3 regions of the Pseudomonas sp. DWP3-1-2 genome follow, and region 1 is predicted to be linked to each of the others. Evidence: predicted binding sites of a transcription regulator. Region 1 holds the regulator's gene; each other region holds the start of a gene.

What was found. Region 1 encodes FliA, which starts transcription of late flagellar genes. Its sites were predicted from a motif close to CTAAAGTTTNNNNNNNNNNNGCCGNTAA; they were not measured.
Region 2: ACP7B0_RS00630 (methyl-accepting chemotaxis protein) is a predicted target of FliA. The motif match lies at 8,957-8,984, and genes of this name have one in related genera.
Region 3: ACP7B0_RS04530 (methyl-accepting chemotaxis protein) is a predicted target of FliA. The motif match lies at 6,190-6,217, and genes of this name have one in related genera.

What each region holds. Positions count from the first base shown of each region.
Region 1 covers NZ_JAFCTZ010000005.1:242,402-252,242, reverse strand. Annotated here, with positions in the region: gene ACP7B0_RS14580 (AraC family transcriptional regulator) at 181-1,020, shown strand; gene ACP7B0_RS14575 (LysE family translocator) at 1,074-1,682, shown strand; gene flhA (flagellar biosynthesis protein FlhA) at 1,830-3,959, shown strand; gene flhF (flagellar biosynthesis protein FlhF) at 3,971-5,299, shown strand; gene fleN (flagellar synthesis regulator FleN) at 5,415-6,248, shown strand; gene fliA (RNA polymerase sigma factor FliA) at 6,245-6,985, shown strand; gene ACP7B0_RS14550 (chemotaxis response regulator CheY) at 7,277-7,651, shown strand; gene ACP7B0_RS14545 (protein phosphatase CheZ) at 7,671-8,459, shown strand; gene ACP7B0_RS14540 (chemotaxis protein CheA) at 8,493-9,841, shown strand, end outside.
Region 2 covers NZ_JAFCTZ010000001.1:124,797-134,637, reverse strand. Annotated here, with positions in the region: gene ACP7B0_RS00675 (DUF6555 family protein) at 1-123, shown strand, start outside; gene ACP7B0_RS00670 (DUF1615 domain-containing protein) at 120-1,196, opposite strand; gene glsB (glutaminase B) at 1,390-2,298, opposite strand; gene ACP7B0_RS00660 (hypothetical protein) at 2,468-2,686, shown strand; gene ACP7B0_RS00655 (type 1 glutamine amidotransferase domain-containing protein) at 2,794-3,357, shown strand; gene ACP7B0_RS00650 (hypothetical protein) at 3,468-3,845, opposite strand; gene ACP7B0_RS00645 (hypothetical protein) at 4,117-4,809, shown strand; gene ACP7B0_RS00640 (methyltransferase) at 4,870-5,850, opposite strand; gene ACP7B0_RS00635 (iron-containing redox enzyme family protein) at 5,847-7,298, opposite strand; gene ACP7B0_RS00630 (methyl-accepting chemotaxis protein) at 7,557-8,912, opposite strand; gene ACP7B0_RS00625 (L,D-transpeptidase family protein) at 9,182-9,841, opposite strand, start outside.
Region 3 covers NZ_JAFCTZ010000001.1:966,375-976,215, reverse strand. Annotated here, with positions in the region: gene ACP7B0_RS04550 (ethanolamine ammonia-lyase subunit EutB) at 1-1,191, shown strand, start outside; gene eutC (ethanolamine ammonia-lyase subunit EutC) at 1,226-2,047, shown strand; gene ACP7B0_RS04540 (chemotaxis protein CheV) at 2,083-3,006, opposite strand; gene ACP7B0_RS04535 (HD-GYP domain-containing protein) at 3,064-4,296, opposite strand; gene ACP7B0_RS04530 (methyl-accepting chemotaxis protein) at 4,380-6,002, opposite strand; gene ACP7B0_RS04525 (class I SAM-dependent methyltransferase) at 6,348-7,304, opposite strand; gene selD (selenide, water dikinase SelD) at 7,448-8,482, shown strand; gene mnmH (tRNA 2-selenouridine(34) synthase MnmH) at 8,482-9,588, shown strand; gene ACP7B0_RS04510 (permease) at 9,607-9,841, opposite strand, start outside.

The DNA of each region.
Region 1 (9,841 bases):
GGTACAAAGTGGTTTTTTGTTTTAGAAGTCGCCGTAAGAGCGTAAAGGTGACTATGCCTCACCGCCCTAATGGATGCACATCCCTCGCAGGTCTGCATCAACCGATGCCTGCACAAACCTTCTAGGCATTGCCCAGACGCGGGGGTTAAATACCTGAGAAATCCGCCTCGCAGGTGCTGCATGACCACTCACAACTGGATCGACCTGGCCCAGGATGCCGACACGGGCATTGAGACCCTGCGCGCGCATTTCGAGGGCCACGCCTACGACCCGCATTGGCATGACAGCTATCTGGTGGGCGTCACCGAGCAAGGGGTTCAGCAGTTTCACTGTCGGCGGGCAAAGCATCAAAGTACGCCGGGCAAGGTGTTTCTGCTTGAGCCGGGTGACATTCATGATGGCGAAGCCCCGACCGAAGACGGTTTCACCTACCGCATGCTGTACCTCGATCCACAGTGGCTGACACGGGAACTGAGTGCGGTGTTCGACAACGCTCCCGACAACAGTGAATTGAGCTTCGCTAACACGTTGGCCACCGACGTGCATCTGGCACATGCCACCAGCCTGGCATTTCAGACCCTGCATCAGGGTGAGCTGAAGATCGTCCGCCAGACCGCCCTCGACGGTTTGCTCGAGCGCCTGACCAGCCATTTGCACTGGCGCACTCGCTATGGCGAAGACCCGCGTCTGCCCCTGGTGGCGCAGAAGGCTCGGGAATATCTGCACGCCAACGCCCACCTTGACATCGGTCTTGACCAACTGGCCTTTGTTACGGGCGTCGATCGCTTCCGTCTGACTCGCGCCTTCAAGGCCGCTTATGGCATTGCACCTCATGCGTATCTGGTGCAGTTACGCCTGACCACGGCGCGCCGAATGTTGGCTCGGGGCGAACAACCTGCGAGGGTGGCCATGGAGCTGGGGTTCGCCGATCAGAGCCATCTGGGGCGGTGGTTTGTGCGCGCGTACGGCCTCACGCCAGCGCTCTACCGCAAGCGTTGCTCAAATCTTCCAGACAGATGACACGGCGGTTCGTGAAGATTGATTTCAATGATCTTCACCGGAGTTTGCCCGCCATGTTGCCCTCTTTCCCGACGTTTTTGCCTTTCCTGTTGTTTGCTTTCGTGGCGTCTATCACGCCGGGTCCGACCAATATTCTGGTGTTGAGTAACAGTGCTCGATACGGGTTGGCAGCCGCCATGCCGATTATCTTCGGCGCCTGCGCCAGCGCTGCGACCATTGTGCTGCTGGTCGGTGCCGGGGCGGGCTCGTCGCTGTCCGCTTTGCCCGTCGTGCAAGCCACGATGCAGTGGGTCGGCGTGGCTTGGTTGAGTTACCTCGCGTGGCAGATTTTCAGCGCGCCGGCAGCTGCCCTGGAGACTTGCAGCACCGACGGCCGACTCGGGCTGGTGGGGGCCGCCAGCCTGCAATTGATCAACCCCAAGACCTGGATGATGGCGCTGGCCGTCGTCAGTGTGTTCGCCGGGGCGGGCGAGCAACGCCTGACTCATGTGGCCTGCCTGTCATTGGCATTTTTCCTGATTTCGCTGCCGTGCCTTGGCGTTTGGGCGCTACTGGGTGCTGGTTCCAGACGCTGGTTGCGCTCACCTCGGGTGATGCAGCGTTTCAATCGCTGGATGGCTTTATTACTGCTGGCGTCCGCCTGGCTGAGTGTGCTGATGTGATCCACGCGTCGGCATGCCGGAGCACCAAGCCCTGCCACCACTTCTCCTAATGTTGCCTCTTTGTTCACTATTGGAAAGCTTCTTGCAACAAGCCAACCCAGGTCGCCTTTGGCGTCAAAGTTTTGGTTTAGCGCAGGTGAAGAATCGGTGGATCGCTCTCAATTAATCAGCAGCGCACGCAGCAATCTCGCGGGTCTCGGCCGAGGGCAGTTGGGTGTGCCTTTGCTGCTGCTGGTCATGATGGCAATGATGATGTTGCCCATGCCGCCGTTTCTGCTGGACGTGTTTTTTACCTTCAACATCGCGCTCTCCATCGTGGTACTGCTGGTCTGTGTGTACGCCCTGCGTCCACTGGATTTCTCGGTTTTCCCGACCATTCTGCTCGTCGCGACGCTGCTCCGGCTGGCGCTGAACGTCGCCTCCACGCGGGTGGTGATGCTGCACGGTCAGGATGGTCATGCCGCGGCCGGTAAGGTGATTCAGGCTTTCGGTGAAGTGGTGATCGGCGGTAACTACGTCGTGGGTATCGTGGTTTTCTCCATCCTGATGATCATCAACTTCGTTGTAATCACCAAGGGTGCCGGGCGGATTTCCGAGGTGAGCGCGCGTTTCACCCTGGACGCGATGCCGGGCAAGCAAATGGCAATTGACGCCGACCTGAACGCCGGGCTCATCGATCAGCCTGAAGCCAAGCGTCGTCGTCTGGAAGTCGCCCAGGAGGCCGAGTTCTACGGCTCCATGGACGGTGCCTCGAAGTTCGTTCGCGGTGACGCCATCGCGGGTCTGTTGATCCTGTTCATCAACCTCATCGGCGGCATCCTGGTGGGCATGATGCAGCACAACATGACGTTTGCCGACGCAGGCAAGATTTATACCCTGCTAACCATCGGTGACGGTTTGGTGGCGCAATTGCCATCACTGCTGTTGTCCACCGCTGCCGCGATCATGGTGACCCGTGCTTCCGGTTCGGAAGAGATGGGCAAGCTGATCAATCGCCAGATGTTCACTTCCCACAAGGCGCTGGCGGTGTCGGCCGGTATCATGATTGTCATGGGCCTGGTGCCGGGCATGCCGCACTTTTCCTTCATCAGCCTCGGGCTGGTGGCGGGCGGTGTCGCCTATCTGCTGTGGAAAAAACAGAACGTGGTCAAGGTTCAGGCGCTGGAAGAGGTCAAGCGCCAGCAGGAAATGTTGCCGTCCCCGACCCGTGTCCAGGATTCCAAGGAGCTGGGCTGGGATGACGTGACGCCGATCGACATGATTGGTCTTGAAGTGGGTTATCGATTGATTCCGCTGGTGGACCGCAATCAGGGTGGTCAGTTACTGGCTCGGATCAAGGGCGTGCGCAAAAAGCTCTCGCAGGAGCTGGGCTTTCTCATGCCCACCGTGCATATCCGCGACAACCTCGATCTGGCCCCCAGCGCCTATCGCTTGACGCTGATGGGTGTGACGCTGGCTGAAGCCGAGATCTACCCTGACCGCGAGCTGGCGATTAATCCGGGTCAAGTATTCGGCACGCTCAACGGCATCACCGCCAAGGACCCGGCGTTCGGTCTGGAAGCGGTCTGGATCGAAATCAGCCAGCGCAGTCAGGCGCAGTCCTTGGGTTATACCGTGGTCGATGCCAGTACCGTAGTGGCAACCCACCTCAATCAGATCCTCTACAAACACTCTCATGAGCTGATTGGTCACGAAGAAGTCCAGCAATTGATGCAATTACTGGCTAAAAGCTCACCAAAACTGGCTGAAGAGCTGGTGCCGGGGATCCTGTCACTGTCAGCGTTGCTCAAGGTTTTGCAGTCGCTTCTGGCCGAGCAAGTGCCTGTTCGCGACATTCGCAGTATCGCTGAGGCGATCGCCAACAACGCCATGCGGAGTCAAGATACCGCCGCTTTGGTTGCAGCCGTGCGCGTCGGACTGAGCCGCGCAATCGTCCAAAGCATTGTAGGCATTGAGCCGGAGCTGCCTGTTATCACTCTGGAACCAAGGTTGGAACAGATATTGCTCAATAGTTTGCAGAAGGCCGGTCAGGGTCAGGAAGAAGGCGTTCTGCTTGAACCAAGCATGGCAGAAAAGCTCCAGCGTTCGCTGATCGACGCGGCGCAGCGTCAGGAGATGCAGGGCTTGCCAGTGATCCTTTTGGTTGCAGGTCCGATTCGCGCCATGTTGTCACGGTTTGGACGGCTGGCTGTACCGAACATGCATGTGTTGGCGTACCAGGAAATTCCTGACAATAAGCAAGTCACCATCGTAGCGACTGTCGGGCCTAACGGCTGAGGTAGTGAGTCATGCAAGTTAAGCGATTTTTCGCCGCCGATATGCGTCAAGCCATGAAGCTGGTTCGAGATGAGCTGGGCGCGGAAGCGGCCATCATCGGTAACCGGCGCATTGCCGGTGGCGTGGAGCTGACTGCAGCGCTGGATTACAAGCTTTCTGCGTTGGCCCCTCGGGTGCCGAACATTGAGCTTGAAGACGAACTGCGTAAGACCCAATCCCGAATTGTCTCTGCCCAGGCCGAGCTGAATAATCGTGGCGACAGTGACCCTTCGGTCAACCGTCAGTTGTTCGCCGGCATGCCACTCAGCGCCGCTGATACGCACATCGAGCCGACGCTCGAAGAGCCGCCGCGTCCTTTTGTCCAGGCCCAGACCGCTCCGGCCGAACCGGCAGGCGGGCAGCGTGCCTACGAAAACATGCGCTTTGAACTCAACGGTCTGCGTGAGCTGCTGGAAGTCCAGTTGGGCTCGCTGGCCTGGAATCAACTGCAGGGCAGCCGGCCGCAACAGGCCAACCTGTGGCGTCGCCTGCAGCGTATCGGTTTGTCCGGTCCGCTGTCCCGTGACCTGTTGGCGATGGTCAGCGAAATAGAAGAGCCTCGTCAGTCCTGGCGCATGCTGCTGGCCCACCTGGCACGGATGATTGCCACCCCGGAGGTCGAACCGCTGGAAGAAGGGGGTGTCATCGCCATGGTCGGCCCGGCGGGCATGGGCAAGACGACCACGCTGGCCAAACTGGCGGCGCGCTATGTGTTGAAGTACGGCGCGCAGAACATCGCGCTGGTCAGCATGGACAGCTTTCGCATCGGTGCCCAGGAACAGCTCAAGACGCTGGGCCGCATCCTCAACGTGCCGGTGACCCATGTCGACCCGGGCCAGTCTCTGGCTCAGGCCCTGGATCCGCTGCTGCGCAAGCGCGTCGTGCTGATTGACACCGCCGGCCTGCAAGCCAGCGACCCGGCCCTGCGCATGCAGCTCGAAAGTCTGGCCGGGCGTGGCATCAAGGCACGCAATTACCTGGTGTTGGCAACGACCAGTCAGAAGCAAGTGCTGACCGCTGCCTACCACAGTTACAAGCGTTGCGGTCTGGCCGGGTGCATCCTGACCAAGCTGGACGAAACCGCGAGCCTGGGTGAAGTACTCAGTCTGGCGATCAGTCATGAACTTCCCGTGGCCTACCTGACTGACGGGCCGCGTATTCCTGATGATTTACACCTTCCTCGCAGGCACCAACTGGTCTCCCGTGCGGTCAATGTGCAGATGCAGGAAGAACCGAGCGAAGAAGCGATGGCGGATATGTTCGCCGACCTTTACCACAACCCAAGCAAGCGGGTGGGTTAGGTGAAACGAACTACTGAAATTTACCTGCATCGATGGTCTGCCACGCATTGTTCCGAAGCGAACGTGCAGCCGCCAATGTGGCTTCGGTCTACGCAAGACAAGGTAATGAATAAACATGGGTAGCATGCATCCCGTACAGGTGATCGCGGTGACCGGCGGCAAAGGTGGCGTCGGTAAGACTAACGTGTCAGTGAATCTATCGCTGGCCTTGGCTGAGCTTGGCCGGCGCGTCATGCTGCTGGACGCCGACCTTGGCCTGGCCAATGTCGACGTGCTGCTGGGTCTGACGCCCAAGCGAACCCTTGCCGATGTGATTGAAGGCCGTTGCGAATTGCGCGATGTGCTCCTTCAGGGGCCTGGCGGGATCCGCATCGTGCCGGCCGCTTCCGGTACCCAGAGCATGGTGCACCTGACCCCGGCGCAGCATGCCGGTCTGATCCAGGCCTTCAGCGACATCGGCGATAACCTGGACGTGCTGGTCATTGACACGGCCGCAGGTATTGGCGAATCGGTGGTGAGCTTCGTGCGCGCCGCTCAGGAAGTGCTGTTGGTGGTGTGCGATGAACCCACGTCGATCACTGACGCCTACGCCTTGATCAAACTGCTTAACCGCGATTACGGCATGAACCGCTTCCGCGTCCTGGCCAACATGGCTCAGAGCCCGCAGGAAGGTCGCAATCTGTTTGCCAAGCTGACCAAAGTGACAGACCGTTTTCTGGACGTTGCCCTGCAGTACGTGGGCGCCGTCCCTTACGATGAGTGTGTGCGCAAGGCTGTGCAGAAGCAGCGGGCCGTTTATGAAGCCTTCCCGCGCTCCAAATGCTCCCTGGCCTTCAAGGCGATCGCGCAGAAAGTCGACACCTGGCCGTTGCCGGCCAACCCCCGCGGTCATCTTGAGTTTTTCGTCGAGCGACTTGTCCACCAGACATTTGCGGGGCCTGTCCAATGACAGCCAGCGGCTACCAGATGTACAGCAAAGCTTCCAAGAACTCGCAGTACGAACTGATCGAGCGCTACGCGCCGCTGGTCAAGCGTATCGCCTATCACTTGCTGGCGCGTCTGCCGGCCAGCGTTCAGGTCGAAGACTTGATCCAGGCTGGGATGATCGGGCTGCTTGAGGTCTCCACCAAATACGACTGCACCAAGGGCGCGAGCTTCGAAACCTATGCGGGTATTCGTATCCGGGGTGCGATGCTTGATGAGGTGCGTAAAGGGGATTGGGCGCCACGTTCGGTTCACCGCAATACGCGCATGGTCAGTGACGCAATTCGCTCAATTGAAGCTAAAACGGGTCGTGACGCTAAAGATCATGAAGTTGCGGCCGAACTCCAATTGAGTCTCGATGATTATTACGGGATTCTGAACGATACCTTGGGCAGCCGGCTGTTCAGTTTCGACGACCTTTTGCAGGACGGCGAACATGAAGGTCTGCACGAGGACGGCGCAAGCGGGTCGCTTGAGCCCTCGCGGGATCTGGAAGATGAGCGTTTCCAGGCCGCATTGGCGGATGCGATTGCCAATCTTCCGGAGCGTGAGCGACTGGTCTTGGCGCTGTATTACGACGAGGAGCTCAACCTCAAGGAAATCGGTGAGGTCCTGGGGGTTAGCGAATCGCGAGTCAGCCAGTTACACAGCCAGTGCGCAGCTCGTTTGCGAGGGCGTTTGGGGGAATGGCGAGCGCGTTGACAGGTATGGCGCGTTCTTGTGGATGCGCTGTTCGTGGACGCCGGCTGTGCAAAGCGTTGTTTGGGAAGAGATGGACAAGGCGGGAACCGGTCTTGCGTGAGTGATGCGTGCTGTCGGAAGGGTTTTGCCTTTCTGTCGATCGCCGATTTCTGCCCGGTTCCTTGAATGTTGATTTACCAAGCCCGTCGTCGTTTTAGTGCAGCCGATGTGAGCTGTGCCGGTATTGATTGAACAGCGCGTTCAGGTGCTGAACGCGTTAAAGACTGCTTGGAGGTCGAATTGGACAAGAACATGAAAATCCTCATCGTTGATGACTTCTCAACGATGCGGCGGATCATAAAAAACCTGTTGCGGGATTTGGGATTCACCAATACTTCCGAAGCCGATGATGGAATCACTGCGCTGCCAATGTTGCAGAGCGGTTCATTTGATTTTCTGGTGACTGACTGGAACATGCCTGGCATGTCCGGCATCGACCTGCTGCGCCAGGTGCGCGCCGACGAACGACTCAAGCACCTACCGGTGCTGATGGTCACGGCCGAAGCCAAGCGTGACCAGATCATCGAAGCGGCCCAGGCCGGTGTTAACGGTTATGTTGTGAAGCCATTTACGGCTCAAGTGCTGAAAGAAAAGATCGAAAAGATCTTCGAGCGCGTCAATAGCTGATGTTTGCCGCGAGGGCGCTATGGAGCATAAAGAGTCATCAATGGGCGACTTTGAGTCGACCCTCAAAAAGCACGCGACAGAACTGGTAGCGAGCCTCGAAAAAGGCCGTTTCGGCGATGCCGTGCAATTGATCCATGAGCTGAACCAGACTCGTGATCGAGGCTTGTATCGCGAGGTCGGCAAGCTTACCCGCGAGCTGCACAGTGCAATCGTCAATTTCCAGATTGACCCGAACATGCCCCAGGCCGAAGAAGTGTCCCAGATCACGGACGCGACTGAGCGCTTGTCGTATGTTGTCAAACTCACGGAAAACGCTGCCAACCGGACCATGGATCTGGTCGAGCAAAGCACGCCGCTGATGAACGGCCTGAGCACCGACGCCAAGGCGTTGAGCGAGGACTGGGGACGTTTCATGCGCCGTGAAATCGGCGCTGAAGAGTTTCGTGAGCTGGCCAAACGGGTTGACGGTTTCCTGACGCGCAGCGAGCAGGAAACCCATGAGGTGGCCACCCACCTCAATGACATTCTGCTGGCTCAGGATTACCAGGACCTTACCGGTCAGGTCATCAAGCGCGTCACGCAGTTGGTCACTGAAGTAGAAAGCAATCTGCTCAAATTGGTGCTCATGGCCAGTCAAGTCGATCGCTTCGCAGGCATCGAACATGACGATGCAGCCATCCTCGCAGAAAAAGATCCACAAAAAGGTCTCTCTCAGGGTGAAGGTCCGCAGATTCATGCCGATAAACGAGTAGACGTTGTGTCCGGACAGGACGATGTAGACGATCTGCTATCGAGCCTGGGCTTCTAAGTCTGTTGACGGTTAATTTTAGGGAGCACCCCAATGAGCTTCGGCGCCGATGAAGAAATCCTTCAGGATTTTCTGGTAGAGGCCGGCGAAATTCTAGAGCAGTTGTCCGAGCAGCTGGTCGAGCTGGAAAGCCGACCTGATGATGCAGACTTGCTTAATGCAATTTTTCGCGGTTTTCACACTGTAAAAGGCGGCGCCGGCTTCCTCCAGCTCCATGAGCTGGTGGAGTGCTGCCATATCGCCGAAAACGTTTTCGACATCCTGCGCAAGGGCGAACGTCGCGTCGACTCCGAGTTGATGGACGTGGTCCTTGAAGCGCTGGATGCGGTCAACGGCATGTTCAGCCAGGTTCGCGAACGGACCGACGTCACGCCAGCCACGCCTGAGTTGCTGGAGGCACTGGCGCGTCTGGCCGAGCCGGCTTCTGCAGACGAGGCGGCCGCAGCGCCGGCGCCGGTCGAACAGGCTCCCGCCGAACCTGCGTCTGACGAAATTACCGACAACGAATTCGAACTGCTGCTGGACTCGCTCAATGCGGTCAAGGCTCAGGCCGCCGAATCCGGCAGTGCTCCTCCTGTACCGGTCACAGCGCCCGCCGCTGCATCGGCCAGCGACGAGATCAGCGACCAGGAATTTGAATCGTTGCTTGACCAGTTGCATGGCAAAGGCCAGTTCGCGCCTGACGCCGTTGCGGCTCCCGCCGCTGCTTCCCCTTCGGTCTCGGCCCCGGCGGCCAGCGCCGGTGCATCGGCCAGCAACGAAATCACTGACGACGAGTTCGAAGCCTTGCTGGATCAGTTGCACGGCAAGGGCTCATTCGACGCGGGTGCGGCGGCAACGCCCGCGCCTGTTGCGGCCGTTGCAGCGCCTGCGGCCAGCCCGGCTGCCTCCGCGAGCAACGAAATCACCGACAACGAATTCGAAGACCTGTTGGATCAACTGCACGGTAAAGGCAAGTTCGAGCCTGAAGCGGTAGCGGCGGCCTCCGTCGCGGCGGTAGCTGCCAAACCGGCTCCGGCGCCTGCTGCGGCCAAGCCCGATGTTCCTGCTGCGGCAGCCAAGCCAGCTCCCGCTCCAGCGCCGGCCAAGGCTGCGGCGCCTGCACCAGCCAGGGCTCCGGCCGCGGCGGCCCCTGACAAGCCGGCTTCCGAGGCCGAAACCACCGTTCGGGTCGACACGGCGCGTCTGGACGAGATCATGAATATGGTCGGCGAACTGGTGCTGGTGCGTAACCGTCTGGTGCGCCTGGGGCTCAATAACGGCGACGAGGCCATGTCCAAGGCCGTTTCCAACCTGGATGTGGTAACGGCTGATCTGCAAACAGCGGTGATGAAAACCCGCATGCAGCCGATCAAGAAAGTCTTCGGCCGCTTCCCGCGACT
Region 2 (9,841 bases), on a different contig from region 1:
TGCCTGCACGCGCGAATCGGTGTGCAACATAATCTGTCCGAACTGCGTACGGAGCTGGAAGCGTTACAGCAACACGCCGAGCGCGGCCAACTCCACTCCGTCAAATGGGAAGAATTACCCTAGCCGCCCGCCGCAACACGCTGCATGCAACGCTCCCGCCGATCGTCCACGCGCTGGGCAAACCAGGCGGTAGTGAGGTTGCGAGTGATCTTGGGGCTTTGCAGTTTGATACCCGGCAGGATTGCCCTGGGCAGGCGCTTGCCCGTCGTGGCGTCTGCCAGTGCAAACACCCGCTCATAGAGCTTTGTGTCTTCAAACGCCAGGGTATCGCCTCGCTTGAGCTGACTGAAGATCGCTGAATTGTTCATGTCCAGACGCTTGCTCAACGCACGTACCGCCAACTCGGTGGCGCTGGGCGAGGTCGAGTCATAGCGGACCAAGTCTCCGTCCAGCGCCAGTTGAATGCCCGTGACCTGACTGACTGCGTTTTGAAAGGCCGCATTACGGCTGGCGTACCACCCGGCATTGAAGTCGGCAAAACGATACAGCGGCGCCGGATAGTTCGCGGGATAACCCAGCAGATGGGCGATGCCAAAATACATGCCACCCCGACGGCTGAACACTTCCTGACGAATAGTGCCGGCCACCGGATACGGATAATTCTGCGCCTGCTTTTGCGCAAACTCGATACTGACCTGCATCGGCCCTCCGGTGTGGACCGGGTTGAAGTTGCCGAACAGGGTTTGCCCCAAGGGCACCATGCCGATGAAGTCATCAAAAATAGCGCTTAGCTGCTTTTCGGTACGGGCCGAATCCAGACGCGAGGCATAGGACTTGCCGTCAGGCGAACGAATCTGCAAGGCGGTCCGAATCAGCACGGCGGGAATATGAAGGCGCGCCGCGCGGCGGTCGATTTCGGTGCGAGCGATTTTCCCCAGCCCCGGCACTGGCGGATCAACCTGAAATGTCGACTCCTGCTCAGTCACGGCCAGCACCGAGCACAAATTCTGTGTGGTCGGGGCGATGTCCTGCGCACTAAAGGCCGTCTGGATGTCCGCCGCCCACCCTTCGCGGTCAGGCACCTTGGCCGGCATCAATCGCAAAATCTGCGCGCGAATCTGCCCTGGCGTCAGCTCCGGTCCTTCCTGGCTGCGCTGGGTGCCGCAAGCGCCGAGCAACAGCGCCGCAGCCACCATCAGCAGCGGCCTGAGCGCATTGAGGCCAAACCCTGGCGATTCGAAAAAAAACCGGATTGATCGATTCAGGTACATGCGTTCCCTGGCGTTGTATTAAGAAGGCATTCAGGCAAATCACTGACTGAAGTGAACCCAGTAGACCAGCGCCAAGCCGGGAATGCTCGGGAATATCGTGTTCGACTGCACTGCGCCGTCAAAACACCGACCACTCGATCCGTTCACTGAGTTTTTCCAACGCCGCCATTCCCGCCAGGGAATTGCCTGCCGGGTTGAGTTCCGGCGACCAGACGCACACCGAGAATCGTCCCGGCACGACCGCGACGATGCCGCCGCCCACGCCGCTCTTGCCCGGCAGACCGACGCGGTAAGCGAAGTTACCCGCTTCGTCGTACAGCCCGCTGGTGGCCATGATCGAATTGAGTTGTTTGGTCTGCCGCGCCGTGAGGATCTGCTGGCCGCTGTGGACGCAAAACCCCTGGTTGGCGAGAAAGCCGAAAGCGCGGGCCAGGTCGATGCAGCTCATGCTCAGGGCGCAATGATGAAAATAACTGCGCAGCACGTCTTCCACATCGTTGTGAAAGTTATCGAATGACTTCATCAAATAGGCCGCTGCCGCGTTACGCGAGCGGTGCTGGTATTCGGACTCAGCGACTTTCGAGTCAGAGATCACTTCCGGGTTACCGCACAACCGCCTGACAAAGTCGCGCAATGACAGGGACGGGGCGGCAAAACGCCCCTGGTTGATGTCGCAGATCACCAGTGCCCCGGCATTGATGAAAGGATTGCGGGGCCTGCCCCGCTCGAATTCCAGTTGCACCAGCGAATTGAATGGCTGACCGGATGGCTCATGGCCCAGACGCTGCCAGATGTCCTCCCCGGAATGCCCGATGGCCTGCACCAGGCTGAACACCTTGGAAATACTCTGGATCGAGAAACGCGTCGCGGCATCCCCGGCACAGTGCAGCTCGCCTTCATTGCTGTAGACCGCGATACCCAGTTGATTCGGCTCAACCTCACCCAGCGCGGGGATGTAGTTGGCGACTTTACCCTGGCCGATCAGCGGCCGTACTTCATCGAGTATCTCGTTCAACAGCTTTTGCATGGGTGCGCTCATTGTTTTTGGGACCGCATGCTAGACGATCAGCGGGCGCGGCGCATCACACAAGTGTCCCGTACAAAATCCACTGCGCCGCCCTTTCCCCCTTGGCCCAAACACCTGCTAGTCTCGGTCTGTATTCAATCGAGAGGGCATTGTTGTGACTGCAAAAATCATGCAAATCAGTCCCTGCACGGGCTGGAACTACATTCACAAGGACGGGCACTCCGGCAAGCTTTACATCCATCCCGTTGCGGCATGGGCGTTGCTGGAAAGTGGCGAGGTGGTCGGAATGATCTCAGGCGATACCAGAGAACCCATGACGCCGGGGAAAACCGCCACGCTGGTGCTGCCACCGGCCGTGGGCGGTTACTACGTTCCAGTGGAGTCCTGAGGTTCATTGCAATTGGTCTGAACTTCATTGTTGGCAGGTCCTCACATCCTCAAGGCCGCAGCGCACACCGGGCGGCCCTGACATTTACGTGTAGAGGAAAATCGACAATGACAGCCCAACTGCAAGGCAAGAACGTTCTGTTCATCACGGCCAATACTGGAATCGAGCGTGACGAGTTGCTCAAGCCGCTGCAGGCGTTACGTGACAATGGCGCGACCGCCACCCACGCGAGCATCGAAGGCGGCACTGCGCAGACGTTCCTGCAGGACACCGAAAAAGATCAGACCGTAGCGTCGGACACCCTGCTTACAGGCCTTTCGGCCAGTGATTTTGATGCGTTGATCATTCCGGGCGGCACCGTGAACGCCGACACCCTGCGTCAGGACAAGGATGCACAGCGTTTGGTCCGTGAGTTCGCCAAAGCCGGAAAAATCGTGGCCGCCATCTGCCACGGGCCATGGTTGCTGATTGACGCCGGTGTGATTGCCGGCAAGACGCTGACTTCATATCCCAGCCTGCGCACCGACCTGATCAACGCCGATGCGGCTGACTGGGTGGACGCCGAGGTCAAGGAATGCGGTGCCAATGGCTGGACCCTGATCACGTCTCGTAACCCGGACGACATTCCCGCGTTCAACGAAGCCATCGAGGCGGCGCTGCTAAAGCGCTGATACGCAAATCAGAGGGTGCTGCGTGCACCCTCTGACACAAAAAACGGGGTTAACGGAACCGGACGTGATCCTGAAGGGAGTTTGCCCACTCGGGCTACGGTGCGGACCTATCACTCCACCCGGGTCACCGATACCACATCGAAATACTTGAATTTTTCCTTGGCGGCCGCTTTCCTGGCTTCCTGCTCGGCATCGAATGTGCTCAATGTCTTGGCGTCGTACACAAACATCGTCTCCTCGCCCTCGAACACCTTGGTGCAGCGCAGGGTCACTCTCAGCGCCGGCGACACACGCTTGGGTTTCGCACGGGGAGCCTCAGGCTTCACCTCGGGCGGGGGCGGCGCGATGATGAACTCCGGCTCAGGCTCCGGCGCAGCGGTCGGCTCAAGGTCGAATTCGATGACCGGCTCCGGTTGCTCGGCGGGTTTGGCCGGCTCATCCAGGCCCAGCGCCCGACGCATGTCTTCTTCAGTCAGTCCAATACTCATGTCACTTATCTCTTTGCAAAATAGCCGTGAGCGCGATGATCAACAGGACGGCCCAAGAAAACAAGCCAAAGGATCACCCGTGACGGCATTAAAGTGTAAATACATCTTCAACGGGTTGCCCCACTCCCCGGATGACAGGTCGGACTCGCCGTGTGCCGCTGACCCGGGGTTATTGCTTCGTGACAACGGCGCCCTCGTCCTCTAGATTATGCGCCCCGAAAAGCTCGATGCCTTTCGCGCCTCAAACCGCTTAACGAAATAGTGAAATTCAATGCCTGACTCCCAAACAGAACACGCCATTACCTGCGCCAAGCTGGCTTACGAAAACGCCATGAGCCTGTCCCAGCACGTGCCAGCGGCCAAGACCATCAGCGAAATGGTCCTGGACACGTTCCAGAGCGCCAAGGAAAGCGATCAGATTCGTCAACTGCGCGCGGCGATTCGCCAGGCTCAGGACGATTTCGACGACGACCGGGCCTACGAGCTCATGGGTGAACTCAAGCAGCTCAAGGATGCAGAGGCCTCCGACAGCGCGGCACTGGCGGATTTGAGCACGCGGTTCTCCATCAGTCGCATCCTGTTCAGCTACAAGGATGACCCGGCGTTTCAGGAGTTGGTGTATAGCCTGGCGCTCAAAGTGCTGAATCAGACTCACCAGGCCATCAGCAATCCGGGTGCCAGCAAGGGCAAAACAGCCCGGGCCAAGAAGGACGTCGAAGTGTTCGCCATCAGCAAGGACGGCGCCACCGTCAGCCTGCCCATGCGCACGCCGCGCTCCAGGCCGAACGTGGACCGCGAAGCCTTTGAGTTTCTCGGTTTCACCTTCACGGGCGAAGGCGACGACGCTGAACTGCAGAGCGACACCTTCGTGGACCACGAAGGCAATGAATTACCCGCCACACGTAAAAACATCATTACCGCGTTACAACAACAGAAGGCGTTTGAAGGCTACAGCATCGCCTGAGTGCTCCGAAACGCAAAAGCCCAGTCGCTGGACTGGGCTTTGAGGCATACAACTGCAGGATCAGACGCGCCGCACCACCAACTCCACGGCCGCAATGCGTTCCACATCCTGATAGCCGTCTTCCAGTAACTCTTCGCCGAAAACATCCGGATCGAGTTCCCGGTAAGTCCAGGCCCAGGAAGGCCCCGCAATGTCTGCTTTCACGGCGGCAAAAAACGGGTCATCGCCCCCCACCATCGCCACCCCTGTGTACAGCACCAACGCGCCTCCCACCGCCAGACGCGGCAAGGACTCACGCACAATTCTGACCGACAAGTCAGCGCCCAGTGCATCGCCCCCGTGGCGGTACGCGCGTTGCCGTGCGTCCTTCATGTAAGGCGGATTGGCGACGATCAGGTCCAGATCGCCCTGCACGCCCTGCAGTATGTCGCTCTCAAGGCATTCAACGTTCTGGCATCCGGCAACCTCGGCATTGACCCGGGCAAAGTGCAATGCCTTCGGGTTGATATCCACCGCAAACACCTGGGCGTGAGGATGAGCACGGGCGATGACCAGGGCGCCGGCACCGCTGCCACAACCAATATCCACGGCGCGTTTAATGGGGGTAAACGTCCTGTTCAACTGGTCACGTATCGACTGGGCAAAACGGTAGGTGTCAGGCCCGAAGAAGACCGAATCCTCATCCGTTGTCGGAAACGCCGAATGCACCAGCGACAGATCCCCCAGACTCGACCACCTGACGCGGCTGATGAAGCTTCGTGCATGCGACACAACAATAACGGCGGCCACAAGCGCGTCGAGTTCGTCGGGCGGTAGCAGTGTCGCAGGAAACGGACGACTCCAGCCGAACACGTCCCGCAGCGATAACGCCGTCTGATTGGCTTCGCGCTCATTGACTCGCTGATGGGTCAACGGGGTCGGCGTGATAAAGCGGTAATCAGCAGCCGCCAGCCGCTGCCCAAGTGCCACCAGCGTGTCGTGGGAAGAGCGCAGGTCCGTCGTGTCCAGCGCCGGCACCGCGAAAGCCTGACCTGACATCATGCGTGCTCTCCCGTCAGACGCTCGGCCATGGTCTGGACGAAGTGCCGGGTGGCGAACAACCCGGCGGGCGTCGAGTGCCTGGCGGGCGACATACGTTCGATCAACACCTGCATCTTGCGCGGGAGAGAAGCGTCCTTGAGATCCGCCAGCAGGCCGTGCACATCCGGGTCGAGATCTTCCAGGCGCGTGTGTTGATCAGCGGTGCGAAGGCCATCGTTGCGGGGAACCGATCGAAATCTGGCACGGAATGCATCCGGTGCCCGCTTGCTGGAAGTGGATCGGGCCGCTGTGGCCAACCAGTCGCCCGCGATCCAGTCATGCAGAACCTGTTTTTCGTACGCATTGAAAACGCCGAACATGGCCGCACCCGCACCGTCGATCAATTGCCAGAAACGACTTTCAGTGGGGTCCTGATGGCGTTTGATCCAGCCACGGTTTTCCAGGACGCCAAGAAACTCGCCCATTTGATCCGGCGTTGCAAGCCACTGGTTGATTGTCTTGCCATCCAGACGGCAGTAGTCCGAATGCATGTGCTGACCGAAGGTGCGCTTGCGCTCCAGCATGGCGATCAGCTCTTGCTCAAGATCAAAGGACTGGATTACAGCGGTAGAGCCAGGCCCTAATTCATTGAGGCGGTAGCCACGGGCAATCCGGCGGTAGAAATCATCACGCTGCTCGCCCATGGGCATCAGGGCCAGCACGCTTTGCGCCGCCTTGCGGGCATGACCGGTGCTGGCGTTGTCGATGGTGATGTGCAGTGTGAAGTAATAAGGATCGATGCCCAGCTCGTTGAGTTCGAACGAGGTGATCAACAAGTGGAGGGGCAATTGCTCATAACCCAGGTTGTAGCCGATCACTTCCGGCAAAAACTGCCCGGCCTGGTTGCCCAATGCCAACTGAATGGCCCCTTGCAACCAGGCTTCATCGTCAAGGCCATCACTGACATCGCACTCCATGTCCGCCAGCAGCTTTTGGTACAGCGAAACGTGATTCAGTGCAGGATCGCCATCGCCCAGTTCTTCCAGATAGGTACGGATCAGACCGTGAAACCGATAGTCGGCCCAATGGGGCAGCAGCCCGTACAGCCAGGCGCCGTCGACCCGTTTGGTCGGCGCAACCTGCTGCAGAAAGTACATCGCGTGGGCCTTGTTGGAAAAAAAGCGGCGCGGCGCACCCTCACGGCGTTGCTCCAGATACACCGAGTATTGTTCGGCAACCTTGCTGACGCCCTCCGCAATCCACTGTTCAAGGTGCTCAGGTTGGTCCGGGAGGTCACAGGCTTGCAGGTCTGCGAGCTGCAACTGTTGGCGCAAGAACACCGCAGCCTCGGGGTCTTCTCTCGGCGTAGCGCTGTGCATCAGTGCGTCGTAGGTTGTCCTGTAGTCGCTATGCGCTGCTCGGTGCGGCTGTGAGAAAGCAGTCTCTGTCGGCAGTTGAAGAGAGGTCATAAATACTTCCTGGCAGTTCCTGATACAAACAAGAAATGTTCACGCGGGCGAGTTCACGCGAAAGCGCTTTTTTCTCGTCGTTATAAAAAGGAGTACTGGCCGTTTGGAAAATTCATCCCTCGGTGTCGGGCAACGGATGGATGGTTGCTATCCGCTACCCCTAGCAACCAAAAGCGTTTTTATGGGAAACCGCTCTATTCGTTCGAATGGAAATCACCCAAGCGTGATTTCCATTCAGACCTTGACGTTACTGCCCGGTCAACCCATCCAGCCGACGGCCGATTTCGGTATGACTTCAGACTCATCAAGGGTGGACGCGAACATGCTGACGGCCTCGACGGCGTCACTGGTGCCCGTGCGGATCTGCAGGATCACTGTACCGGCCTGATCGGCCAGGCTTACGCCCCGCTGCGCGCCTTCCTGAGTTGCGTTCATGCTGGCAACCGCTTCACGGGTCTCGGCGAGGATCATGCCGATCATTTCAGCGATCTCGGCGGTCGAGCGGCTGGTGCGCCCCGCCAGTTGCCTGACTTCATCGGCGACCACGGCAAATCCCCGGCCTTGGTCCCCGGCACGCGCGGCCTCAATGGCGGCGTTGAGAGCGAGCAGGTTGGTCTGGTCGGCAATCCCTCGAATGGTGTTGACGATCGCCGTGATCTGCTCTGAGCGGTCGCCCAGTTGCCCGACCAGTCGGGCAGAGGCGCCGATATTGTCGGCAATCTGGCGCATTTCACGGGCAGTCTGCTGAATGACTTCGGCGCCCTGCTCGGCGACTTTTTCGGTTTCCGCGGATATATGGTACGCACGTGACGCGCCCCGGGAATCGGCCTCGAATTTCTCGACACGCTCGGTAATGTCACTGGCAAACTTCACAACTTTGTAGAGTTTGCCGTCCGCGTCATAGACCGGGTTATACGTTGCTTCCAGCCAGACCACGCGGTTGTTCTTCCCAAGGCGCTTGAATTGCCCGCTGAAAAACTCGCCCGCGTTCAGGCGCCGCCAGAAGTCCGCGTACTCGGCACTGTTGACCAGGCTGGACTCGCAAAATATTCGGTGTTGTTTGCCCTTGAGTTCGTTTATCCCAAAGCCCATGACGCGCAGGAAATTGTCATTGGCCACAAGGACATTGCCTTGCAGATCGAATTCGATCACCGCCATGGCCCGGTCCAGAGCAGCCAACTTGCCTTGGATTTCGGCATCCTGGCTCACTTTGGCCGAGACATCCAGGGCGTATTTGACCACCTTGTATACCTTGCCCTGCTCGTCCATGACCGGATTGTAACTGGCCTCGAGCCAAATACTCTGTCCCGCGCGGTTGATACGATTAAACGTGCCGGATACAAACCGTCCGGCACGTAACTGTGCCCAGAACTCGCTGTATTCCTTGCTGCGGGTCAACGCTGGCGAGCAAAAGTCCTTGTGAGACTTGCTCACTATCTCTTCGGCGCGATACCCCATGGTTTTCAGGAAATTATCATTGGCACGCAGAACACGGCCGTCCAGGTCGAATTCGACCACGGCCATTGAGCGTTCCAGTGCAGCGATCAAACCTTTGAAACCCGCAACTTCGGCCGTTTTGGCCGCCAGTTCGTTTTTTAAAGCGTTATTGAACATGACGCACCCTCTGCGATACCAGAAACATCTGGACTGTGTCGTAACTATCGGCGGAAGTTGGACGAACTGAAGCTGCATTTAAACGTTATATATTGACGTCAACTTTTATTGATCAGGCTTCAATTACCCTGGGGAACACGCGCAATACGCGGGCGTATGCGCGTGTATATAGTTTTTCAATGTGGATAACCGCTCACCCACCATTAACCGACCCGCCGCAGCCGCCGATGGTGTGTCTTTCGAAACACACACTGGCGCCTGGGAATCTTTCAGGGATGACCCGCCAATGCGGTTACCAAGGCTGGGTCAAGACCATACACGTCCGGTACATAAAGCACCTGCCCGTGGCTATCGACTTGCGCGGTCCAGTAGGTGAGCAGGATGGGCACCGGCTTGGTCAACCTGAATTCATGGGTGATGCCGGTCGCCAAAAGTGTTTCGGTACGCGCGCGATCAGCCGGGCTCAACAACAGGTCGCGCAACATCAACGGCTGTTCGACCCGCACGCACCCGGAGCTGAAGGCGCGCGGGCCTTTACTGAACAGGGCCTGGCTGGGCGTATCGTGCAGGTAAACCGAGTAAGGATTAGGAAATCGGATAACGATCCTGCCCAGAGGATTCTTCGGACCCGCCTCCTGACGTAAAAGAATGTTGCCCGGATTGCTCCAGTCGATGTCTTCCGCCATCAAAGGATTACCCTCAAGGTCCAGCACTTGCAGATTGTGCTTGAGGAGGAACCCGGGATCCCGGCGAATCTCCGGAAGCTTGTCTTCGCGAAGAATGGTGGGCGGAATGGTCCAGGTGGGGTTCAGGGTAAAACGAGTGATCACGGACTTGAGCAGAGGCGTCTGCCGTTCGGCGCGGCCAACCTGGGTTCGGGTTTGCCAGACGGGAACGCCGTTCTGATAGACGCTCAACTGGGCAGCGGC
Region 3 (9,841 bases), on a different contig from region 1:
GAACAGGATGAGGTCACGCGGCTGATCATGGACAGCCATGATGCGTCGGCCTTTTTCCCGGTCAGTCATTTGACCGTGGGCGGTTTTCGCGACTGGCTGTTGGGAGACGACGCCACCGAGGACAGCCTCAAGGCCCTGGCCCCGGGGCTGACGCCGGAGATGGTGGCCGCCGTGTCGAAGATCATGCGGGTTCAGGATCTGGTGCTGGTGGCGCAGAAAATCCGCGTCGTCACGCGCTTTCGCAATACCGTCGGGTTGCGGGGGCGGATGTCGACCCGGCTGCAACCCAATCACCCTACCGACGATCCTGCCGGTATCGCCGCCAGTGTTCTGGACGGACTGCTGTACGGCAACGGCGACGCCATGATTGGCATCAACCCGGCCACCGATAGCGTGAGCGCCATCAGTGAGCTGCTGAAAATGCTGGATGGGGTGATTCGTCACTATGAAATCCCGACCCAGTCCTGCGTCCTGACCCACGTCACCTCATCCATCGCGGCCATCGAAAAAGGCGTGCCTCTGGATTTGGTGTTCCAGTCCATTGCCGGCACCGAAGCCGCCAACAGCAGTTTTGGCATCAATCTGCAGATTTTGCGTGAAGGTCATGAAGCGGGCTTGAGCCTGAACCGAGGCACCCGTGGCAATAACCTGATGTATTTCGAGACCGGGCAGGGCAGTGCGCTGTCCGCCAATGCCCATCACGGTGTGGACCAGCAGACCTGTGAAACCCGCGCCTACGCCGTGGCCCGGCATTTCAACCCGTTTCTGGTCAACACCGTGGTGGGCTTTATCGGCCCCGAGTACCTGTACAACGGTAAACAGATTATTCGCGCTGGCCTTGAGGATCACTTCTGCGGCAAGCTTTTGGGTGTGCCCATGGGCTGCGACATCTGTTACACCAACCATGCCGAAGCCGACCAGGACGACATGGACGTATTGCTGACGTTGCTGGGCGTTGCGGGGATCAACTTCATCATGGGGATTCCCGGTTCCGACGACATCATGCTCAACTACCAGACCACCTCGTTTCACGATGCGTTATATGCGCGTAAAACCCTTGGCCTGCGACCTGCGCCGGAGTTCGAGGAGTGGTTGACTCGCATGGACATCCTGCGCCAGGACGATGGCGGGGTGCGATTGGGGCAAGGTGTGCCGCCGCTCTTCAGGCAGGCATTGGCAAAGCTGACATAACGCCTCCAGGCACGGGCTCAACTGAGGGACAACCATGAGCGATGATCCAAAAAAACCAGCTCAGGCTGACGCCTGGAACCGGTTGCGTTCCCTGACGTCGGCCCGCATTGCCTTGGGTCATGCGGGCACCAGCCTGCCCACTGCGGCCCAGCTGGATTTCCAGTTCGCCCACGCTCAGGCGCGAGACGCGGTTCATCTGCCGTTCGATCATGCCGCGCTGACCGCGCAGCAGCAGTCCCGTGGGCGCGAAGTGCTGACATTGCACAGCTCCGCAGCCGATCGCAACGTGTACCTGCAACGGCCTGATCTGGGGCGGCGCTTGTCTGCGGAGTCGGTAGAGCAACTGCGCGCTCACGCCCAACACCGGCCGCAAGGCTACGATCTGGCATTGGTGGTGGCCGACGGTTTGTCGGCGTTGGCGGTTCATCGACACAGCGCAGCCATGCTCGAACGCATCGACGAACTGGCCACCGCCCAAGGCTGGAGCCTGTCACCGGTGGTGCTGGTGGCGCAGGGCAGGGTGGCGGTGGCCGACGAAGTCGGTGAATTGCTCAATGCCCGGATGGTGGTCATTCTGATTGGCGAACGACCGGGGCTGAGTTCGCCGGACAGCCTGGGCCTTTATTTCACCTATGCGCCTCGGGTGGGCCTCAACGATGCTGCGCGAAACTGCATATCCAATGTGCGGCTCGAAGGCATGAGCTACCCGATGGCGGCGCACAAGTTGCTGTACCTGATGCGCGAAGCGTGGCGGCGGCAGTTATCCGGGGTCAACCTCAAGGACGATGCACAGGTGCAGACCCTTGAGGCCGATGCTCCGGTGAGCAAAGGCAATTTTTTGCTTGGTTCTGATTGATACCGGAACACCGCCTCTGGGCTACATGGTCAGAATCAGGCGGCTTTGATGCGATCAATCACCCTGTTGGCCAGTTCATCGGGGCGAAACTTGGCCAGAAAGTCGTCGGCACCGACCTTCTTGATCATTGCCTGGTTGAACACACCTGACAGTGAGGTGTGAAGCACGATATGCAGGTTTCGCATGCGTGGATCATTGCGTATCTCGGCCGTCAGGGTGTAGCCGTCCATTTCCGGCATTTCGATGTCGGAAATCATCATCAGGAATTCTTCTTCCGGGTTTTTGCCTTCATCGAGCATCGCTTGCAGGTAGGTGAGCGCCTGCCGGCCATCGTTGAGTGCCACCACTTCGACGCCCACAGTCTCCAGGCAGCGAGTGACCTGTTTGCGGGCGACCGACGAGTCATCCACGGTCAGAACGCGCAGCGCCTTGGCCTTATGGTGCACGTGGTCTTCGATGACCCCGCTGGAGATGGCTTCCGAGACCGGCGACACCTGTGCCAGCACTTTTTCAACATCAATGATTTCCACCAGCTTGTCGTTGACCCGAGTAACGGCGGTCAGATAGTTGTTATCGCCGCTGCCTTTTGGCGGCGAGTGAATATCTTCCCAGTTCAGGTTAACGATGTGCTCAACCGAATAGACCAGAAAACCCTGAGTCTTGGTGTTGTATTCGGTAATGATCACGAAGGCCGTACTCATGTCGGCAATGCCCGGCAATCCGGTGGCCATGGCCAGGTCAAGAATCGGAATGGACACGCCACGGATGTTCGCCACGCCACATACATTGGGATTGGAACCCGGTATCAGGGACAGGTGAGGGCATTTCAATACCTCGCGAACCTTGAACACATTGATCCCGTACAACTGGTGATTGTTAAAGCGAAACAGCAGCAACTCCAGACGGTTTTGGCCGACCAACTGAGTGCGACTGTTGACTGCATCCATGACTCCAGCCATAGCAACCTCTGTGTTATTGAATGATTGAGCGACGCCGGACAGCGCGCCGGTTAACGGCTAGGCAAAGAGCGATTTATGACCTGCGGCCAGGCCCGACCACAGCTCATCGACATTCTTGAATCCCAGGTTCTCCGCGCATTCGCGGCTGACGATCCGGTCTTCATCCACCTGCGTTGCGAGGTTAACAACAGTGGGCTCAATTGAGTTATGAGCCGTCACGGAATAAAAAACCATGACTTTGGGTGTCAACAACGAGTGTTCATGTTGTTCCGTGACGACCCCGATACGGCCGCTCCGGAGTCGAACCAAAGCGCCCACCGGGTAAATCCCTATGCATTTCACGAAAGCCTGGAAAATCTTTTCGTCAAAGTGTCCCCTCCATTCCGCCATACGATGGATGGCGTCTGCCGGGCCCCACGCCGATTTATAAGGTCGATCCGACGTTACGGCGTCATACACATCGCAGACTGCGCCCATTCTTGCGAACAGGCTGATTTGCGAACCCATCAGTTTGTGCGGATAACCCGTGCCGTCCACTTTCTCGTGATGATGCAGGCAAACGTCCAATACCCGCGGGGTGAAATGGCGACTGGAGACCAGCATCTTTGACCCCGCTTCAGGGTGACCACGCATGGTTTCGAACTCGGTCTCACTGAGCGTACCAGGCTTGTTGAGTATCGCCACCGGCACGGCGGCTTTGCCGACATCGTGCATCAGTCCGGCGACTCCCGCTTCATGGACCAGGCTGGCGGGCAGCTTCAACTGACGAGCCAGGGCGATCATCAGCGCGCAAACGGCGACCGAATGCATGTACGTGTATTCGTCGGAGGTTTTCAATCGCACCAGACTGATCAACGCATCCGGGTGGCGCATCAGGGACGCGGAGATTTCGGTGACCAGTTCGGTCACCTGCTCCATTTCAGCGATGCGGCCCATCCGCAGATCGTTGAACATGTTTTCCATGACCGCCTTGGAGCGGGTGCACAGTTGGACCGCCCGCGTCACTTCCTGATTGAGTGCAGCACGTGAGGCCACTTGCCTGTTGGTCAGTGAACGCAGATTGTCGGGAAGATCAGATTCAGCGGATTCAGGACAGGGGGTATCAATATCAATGCCTCGGCAGACGTTGATCCAGAGTTCCGCCACCTTGGCATCGAAAATACGCTGCAGATCCTGTTCATGTTGAAGCAGGAAACCATTTTTCCAAAGTGGCTGATCAATACCAGGGCCACAGAACTCATGTATGAACATCCCCATGCGCAATTCGGACACGGCGATATGTTTTAGCATAATAACCACCCCTTATTATTGTAATGGGTTCGTTACCGCCCCATCGATTTGTCTGCCGGGGAATGAATGTGCGTGGCCAATAATCAAACCGAAAACCGGGCCACCAGCCGATTCAAATCAACCGCCAGTTGCGACAGTTCGTGACTGGCACTGGACGTCTGACTGGCGGCGGAGGAGCTCTGCACGGACAGGTCTCGAATACTGACCAGATTTTGATCCACCGAGCGTGCTACCTGAGCCTGTTCTTCAGAAGCGGTGGCGATCATCATGTTCCGCTCGTTAATGTCGGAAATCGCAGCGGTGATCTGCTTGATGGCGGCTCCGGCCTCATGGGCAAGCATCAGCGTAGAGCCTGCTTCGGCGCTGCTTTGATGCATGGATTGCACGGCCCTGGAGGAGTCTTTCTGAATGCTCTGGATCATCTGCTCGATTTCCTGAGTCGACGACTGTGTGCGATGGGCCAGTGCCCTGACCTCATCTGCCACCACCGCGAAGCCTCGGCCTTGCTCGCCCGCCCGTGCAGCTTCGATGGCCGCGTTGAGTGCCAGCAGGTTGGTTTGTTCGGCAATTGACCGGATCACGTCCAGCACCTTGGCAATACTCTGAGCCTGATTGGCCAAACCTTCGACTTCGATGCCGGTCTGTGTGACCGTTGCGCTGAGTTTCTCAAGGGACTCAATGGTCTGTCCAACGCGCTCCTGGCCGGTTTGGGCGGAACGCTCCGAAGCCTGGGTCGATTGCGAGGCCGACACCGCATTGCGGGCGACTTCCTCGACAGCGGCGGTCATTTCATTGACCGCGGTTGCCGCTTGCTCGGTTTCCATGGTCTGACGCTGAATGCCGTCATTGGATTGCCGGGTGATCGAACTCATTTCCTCGGCAGCAGAAGCCAATTGTCCCGACGAATCCGAAATATGCTCGATGGTGCCTTTGAGGCTGGAGAGCATCGACGCGGTTGCACGTTGCAAGTCGGTCAACTCGTCCGCACCGTCGATTACAACAGTGCTGCGTAAATCGCCCTCTGCTATTTTTTGCGTGCTGCTCAGTAATGCCACAATGGGTCGGCTGATACTGCGAGTAAAGGCGATAGCCACAACAATCGTTACGATGACGGCAATAGCGCTGAGGCCGATGATGAACATGACCCCATCGTTGAAACTGGTGTCAGCGTTCTTGCCTGACAGCTTCGCGCCTTGTTCGTTAATGGCGATCAAGGCTTCGACAGAACTTTGCAACGCAACAGCCTGTGGTTTGGTGGTGTCCTGGATGAATACTGCCATTTCCTGATAGGAGCGGGTTTTGCTCAACTCCATGAGTTCGTCAATCTTCACTTGGTACGCGGATACGTTTGTGGCCAGGGTGTTGAATAATGCTTGTTCCTCGGCGCTGGAAACGAGGGGGCGATAGGCCTCGACCGCTTGAGTGAGCGCGGTTCTGAGCAGGCCAATTTTCTTCATCGAAGCTTCGCCCTGCCTTTGGTCATCCATGACAAAACGCCTGGCGTCCAGCCGGTAGAACAGGGCCTTGGCCTCAATGGTGCTGGCGGCACGCACGCTGGGCAGCCAGTTGGTCTGCAGTTGGTCAGCCGAGTTATGGACGCGACTCAGTTCGTAAAGCACCGTACCTGCCAGTGTGATCAGCAACAGACAAATGGCACCGAAGCTAAAGAGCGCTCTGGAGGTGAGTCTTAGATTTCTTATTATCATGAGATATTCCTTGAGTGGCGATCGCGAGCTGAGCGTTGCTGTCTCGTTATGATTAATGGCGATTGGCTATTATCTTAAGCGCTCCGCTTTAAAAAAAATACAACTGTCAGGCATTACTTTTGTCGAATTATTCCAAGTTATTTTTATGTGCGGGGCGATGGACGCGAACGCAGTGACCCTTTCCTTGCCATCGACTGACAGCAAGAAAACTTTAATGGGAAGGGGTGATCAAGTTGCTGAGCTTGCTAATTAATAATGTTGTTAAGCTTGCTAAGTGTCCAACTTGAATTGGATCCTGTTTTATAAAATATGCGCACCCTAAAGTTATGGGCCGCTCATTGAATGTTAATCAATGTCATCCAGCGTTGAATGTTTGAATACCAGCGCTTTAAGTCCTCCTTCAATCTGCGAATCGGGAAACTCAGGCGGATTTTCCAGGCGTTGTTCAAAGTGCAGGCCGGGCGCCTCGATGGCGGTGTGGTGGATGAGGAAGTCAGACCCCAGGCTTGGGTCGTTCATGCAGGCCAGCAATTGCCCGTTGGGCACCAGAAGCTCCGGCATGCGGCGCAGAACTTTCTGGTAGTCCCTGTCCAGCAGAAAGCTGCCGCGCTGAAAAGAGGGCGGATCAATGATGATCAAGTCGTAAGGGCCGGATCGTTTGACCTTGCCCCAGGATTTGAACAACTCGTGCCCGAGAAAGCTCACGCGACTCAAGTCGTGGCCATTGAGTCGATGATTGTCGCGTCCGCGACTCAGGGCGGCCTTGGCCATGTCCAGATTGACCACGTGTTCGGCGCCACCCGCAATGGCGGCCACCGAGAAGCCACAGGTATAGGCGAACAGGTTCAACACACGCTTGCCTTGGGCCTGGGCACGCACCCAGTCCCGGCCATAGCGCATGTCCAGGAATAATCCGCAGTTCTGTTTCTTGCCCAGGTCGACCTTGAAGCGCAGGCCGTTTTCGCTGATCAGCCATTCATCGACCTTGTCCCCGGTTAGCCATTGAGTCGGGCTTTGCGGCAGATAGCGATATTGCAGCAGCAGGGTGTGGGCCCGGCTGCGCTGCCATTGAGGGCTGTGGGGCAATTCGTTGAGCAACTGCGTCAGCGACTCCAGCTCCGCTGGCGCAGGTTCACGGAACAGCGATACCAGCAACACGCCTTGCAGCCAGTCGGCAGTCAGGTGTTCCAGCCCCGGCCACATGCGCCCACGGCCATGGAACAGACGCCGCGTTTCATCAGGCGCTGTGTCCAGCGCGGCGAGCAGGTGTTGCCTCAGGGTGACGAGTGCTTCGGGGGTCATGGGCGTGGGATCAGTGTGCAAAAACGCGACATGTTAAACGTTCCGCGCCGGTGGTGCGCGGGTTTGGGCATCGTTTGTCGGGGACGTCCGGTTGGTCCGTGGCCTCTGTTAAGATTGCCGGCTTGATCTTGAGAGGTGCATGTATGAGCGAGCCCATCCGTCTGACCCAGTACAGCCACGGCGCAGGTTGCGGCTGCAAGATCTCCCCTCAGGTTCTGGAGGTGATCCTGGCGGGCAGTGGCGCGCAAAACCTGGACCCCAAACTGTGGGTGGGCAATACGTCTCGGGACGATGCAGCGGTCTACGCCATTGATGACGAGCGCGGCGTGGTCTCCACCACGGACTTCTTCATGCCCATCGTCGACGACCCTTACGATTTCGGCCGCATCGCCGCCACCAACGCTATCAGCGACATCTATGCCATGGGCGGCGACCCGTTGATGGCCATTGCTATTCTTGGCTGGCCCGTCAATCTGCTGGCCCCGGAAATTGCCCGGGAAGTGATTCGTGGCGGGCGTGCCATGTGTGATGCTGCCGGCATTCCACTCGCTGGCGGGCATTCGATTGATGCCCCGGAGCCCATCTTCGGCCTGGCGGTAACGGGCCTGGTGGAAAAACGCTACATGAAGCGCAACGACACCGCGACTGAAGGCTGCAAGCTGTTCCTGACCAAACCCTTGGGGATTGGCATTCTGACCACCGCCGAGAAAAAAGGCCTGTTGCGCATCGAAGACCAGGGTGTGGCGCGGGACATGATGTGCACCCTCAACAAGCCCGGCAGCCGATTCGGCAAGCTTGAAGGCGTCACGGCCATGACCGATGTCACCGGCTTTGGGCTGCTCGGCCATCTGGTGGAAATGGCGGACGGCAGCCAGTTGACCGCACGCCTGCATTACGCCGCCGTACCGCGCCTGCCCAGTGTTGACTTCTACCTTGAGCAAGGCTGCGTACCCGGCGGCACGCTGCGTAACTTCGACAGTTATGGCGAGCGCATCACCACCTTGAGCGATGCCCAGAAGCTGCTCTTGTGCGACCCGCAAACCAGTGGCGGCCTGCTGGTGGCGGTGCAACCTCAAGCCCAGGCATCGTTTCTGGCGCTGGCCGAGGAGCTGGGCCTTGAACTGGCCGTGATCGGCGAGTTCATCTCGCGACAGCGTCACGCGGTCGAGGTGGTTTGATGCGCGACAACTGCACCGACCTGCGTGACCTGTTCCTTGACGATGTTCCCCTTATGGATGTTCGCGCCCCGGTTGAGTTTGAAAAAGGTGCCTTTCCACAGAGCCTCAATCTGCCGTTGATGAACGATCTGGAGCGCGAACAGGTCGGCACCTGTTACAAACAAAAAGGCCAGCAGGCTGCCATCGAGCTGGGCCATCGTCTGGTCTGCGGGCAGACCAAGCAAGCGCGCATCGATGCTTGGAGCGCATTTGCGCGTTCGCATCCGACGGGCTTCCTGTATTGCTTTCGGGGCGGCCTGCGTTCACAGCTCACGCAGCGATGGCTCAAGGACGAAGCCGGCATCGAGTATCCGCGGGTCATCGGTGGCTACAAGGCGTTGCGCACCTATCTGATCAACGTGACCGATGTCGCCGTGGCCGAATGCGATTTTGTCCTGATTGGCGGTCTGACCGGATCGGGCAAGACCCAGGTGCTGACCCGCCTCGGCAATGCGCTGGACCTGGAAGGGCATGCCAATCATCGCGGGTCGAGCTTCGGCAAACACGCCACTCCCCAACCGGCGCAGATCAGCTTCGAGAATGCTCTGGCGGTCGACATCCTTAAAAAGCGTGCGGCTGGCGCGACTCAGTTCGTGCTGGAAGACGAAGGCCGCGTGGTGGGCAGTCGAGCCATTCCCCTGGGTCTGTTCCGGGGCATGCAGCAATACCCGCTGGTGTGGCTTGAAGAGCGTTTTGAGCTGCGGGTCGAGCGGATTCTTACCGATTATGTGGTTGATCTGTGTGCCGAGTTCATTCAGGTGCATGGCGTGGAGCAGGGCTTCAGCGTGTTTGCCGCGCGTTTGCGGGAAAGCCTGGCCAGTATCGTCAAGCGCCTGGGCGGCGAACGCTACCAGCGTCTGGCGGCCATCATGGACCGCGCCCTGATCGAGCAGGAAAAATCCGGGACAGTGGATGAGCATCGCGGCTGGATTGCCGGGCTATTGGGGGAATACTACGACCCGATGTACGCTTTCCAGCGCGACAGCAAAGGTGCGCGTATCGAGTTCGCGGGCGATCACGGCGCGGTGTTGCAGTACTTGCAAGGGCGCCGGGATCGGGCTGCCTGAAAACCCGGGTAGCAGCGGTTACAGCAACACTATCGCCAGCAACCCGCTGATCACGCCGACCAGCATGGTCAGCAGAGCGACCGTCACCAGCACCCGGGTGTCGAAGGATTTACGCAGCATCAGCAACGACGGCAGGCTCACGCTGGGCAGGGTCATCAGCAGGGCGACCGCCGGACCGGTGCCCAGGCCCAGGGTCATCATGGTCTGCACAATCGGAATCTCCGCGGCAGTGGGAATCACGAACAGCGTGCCG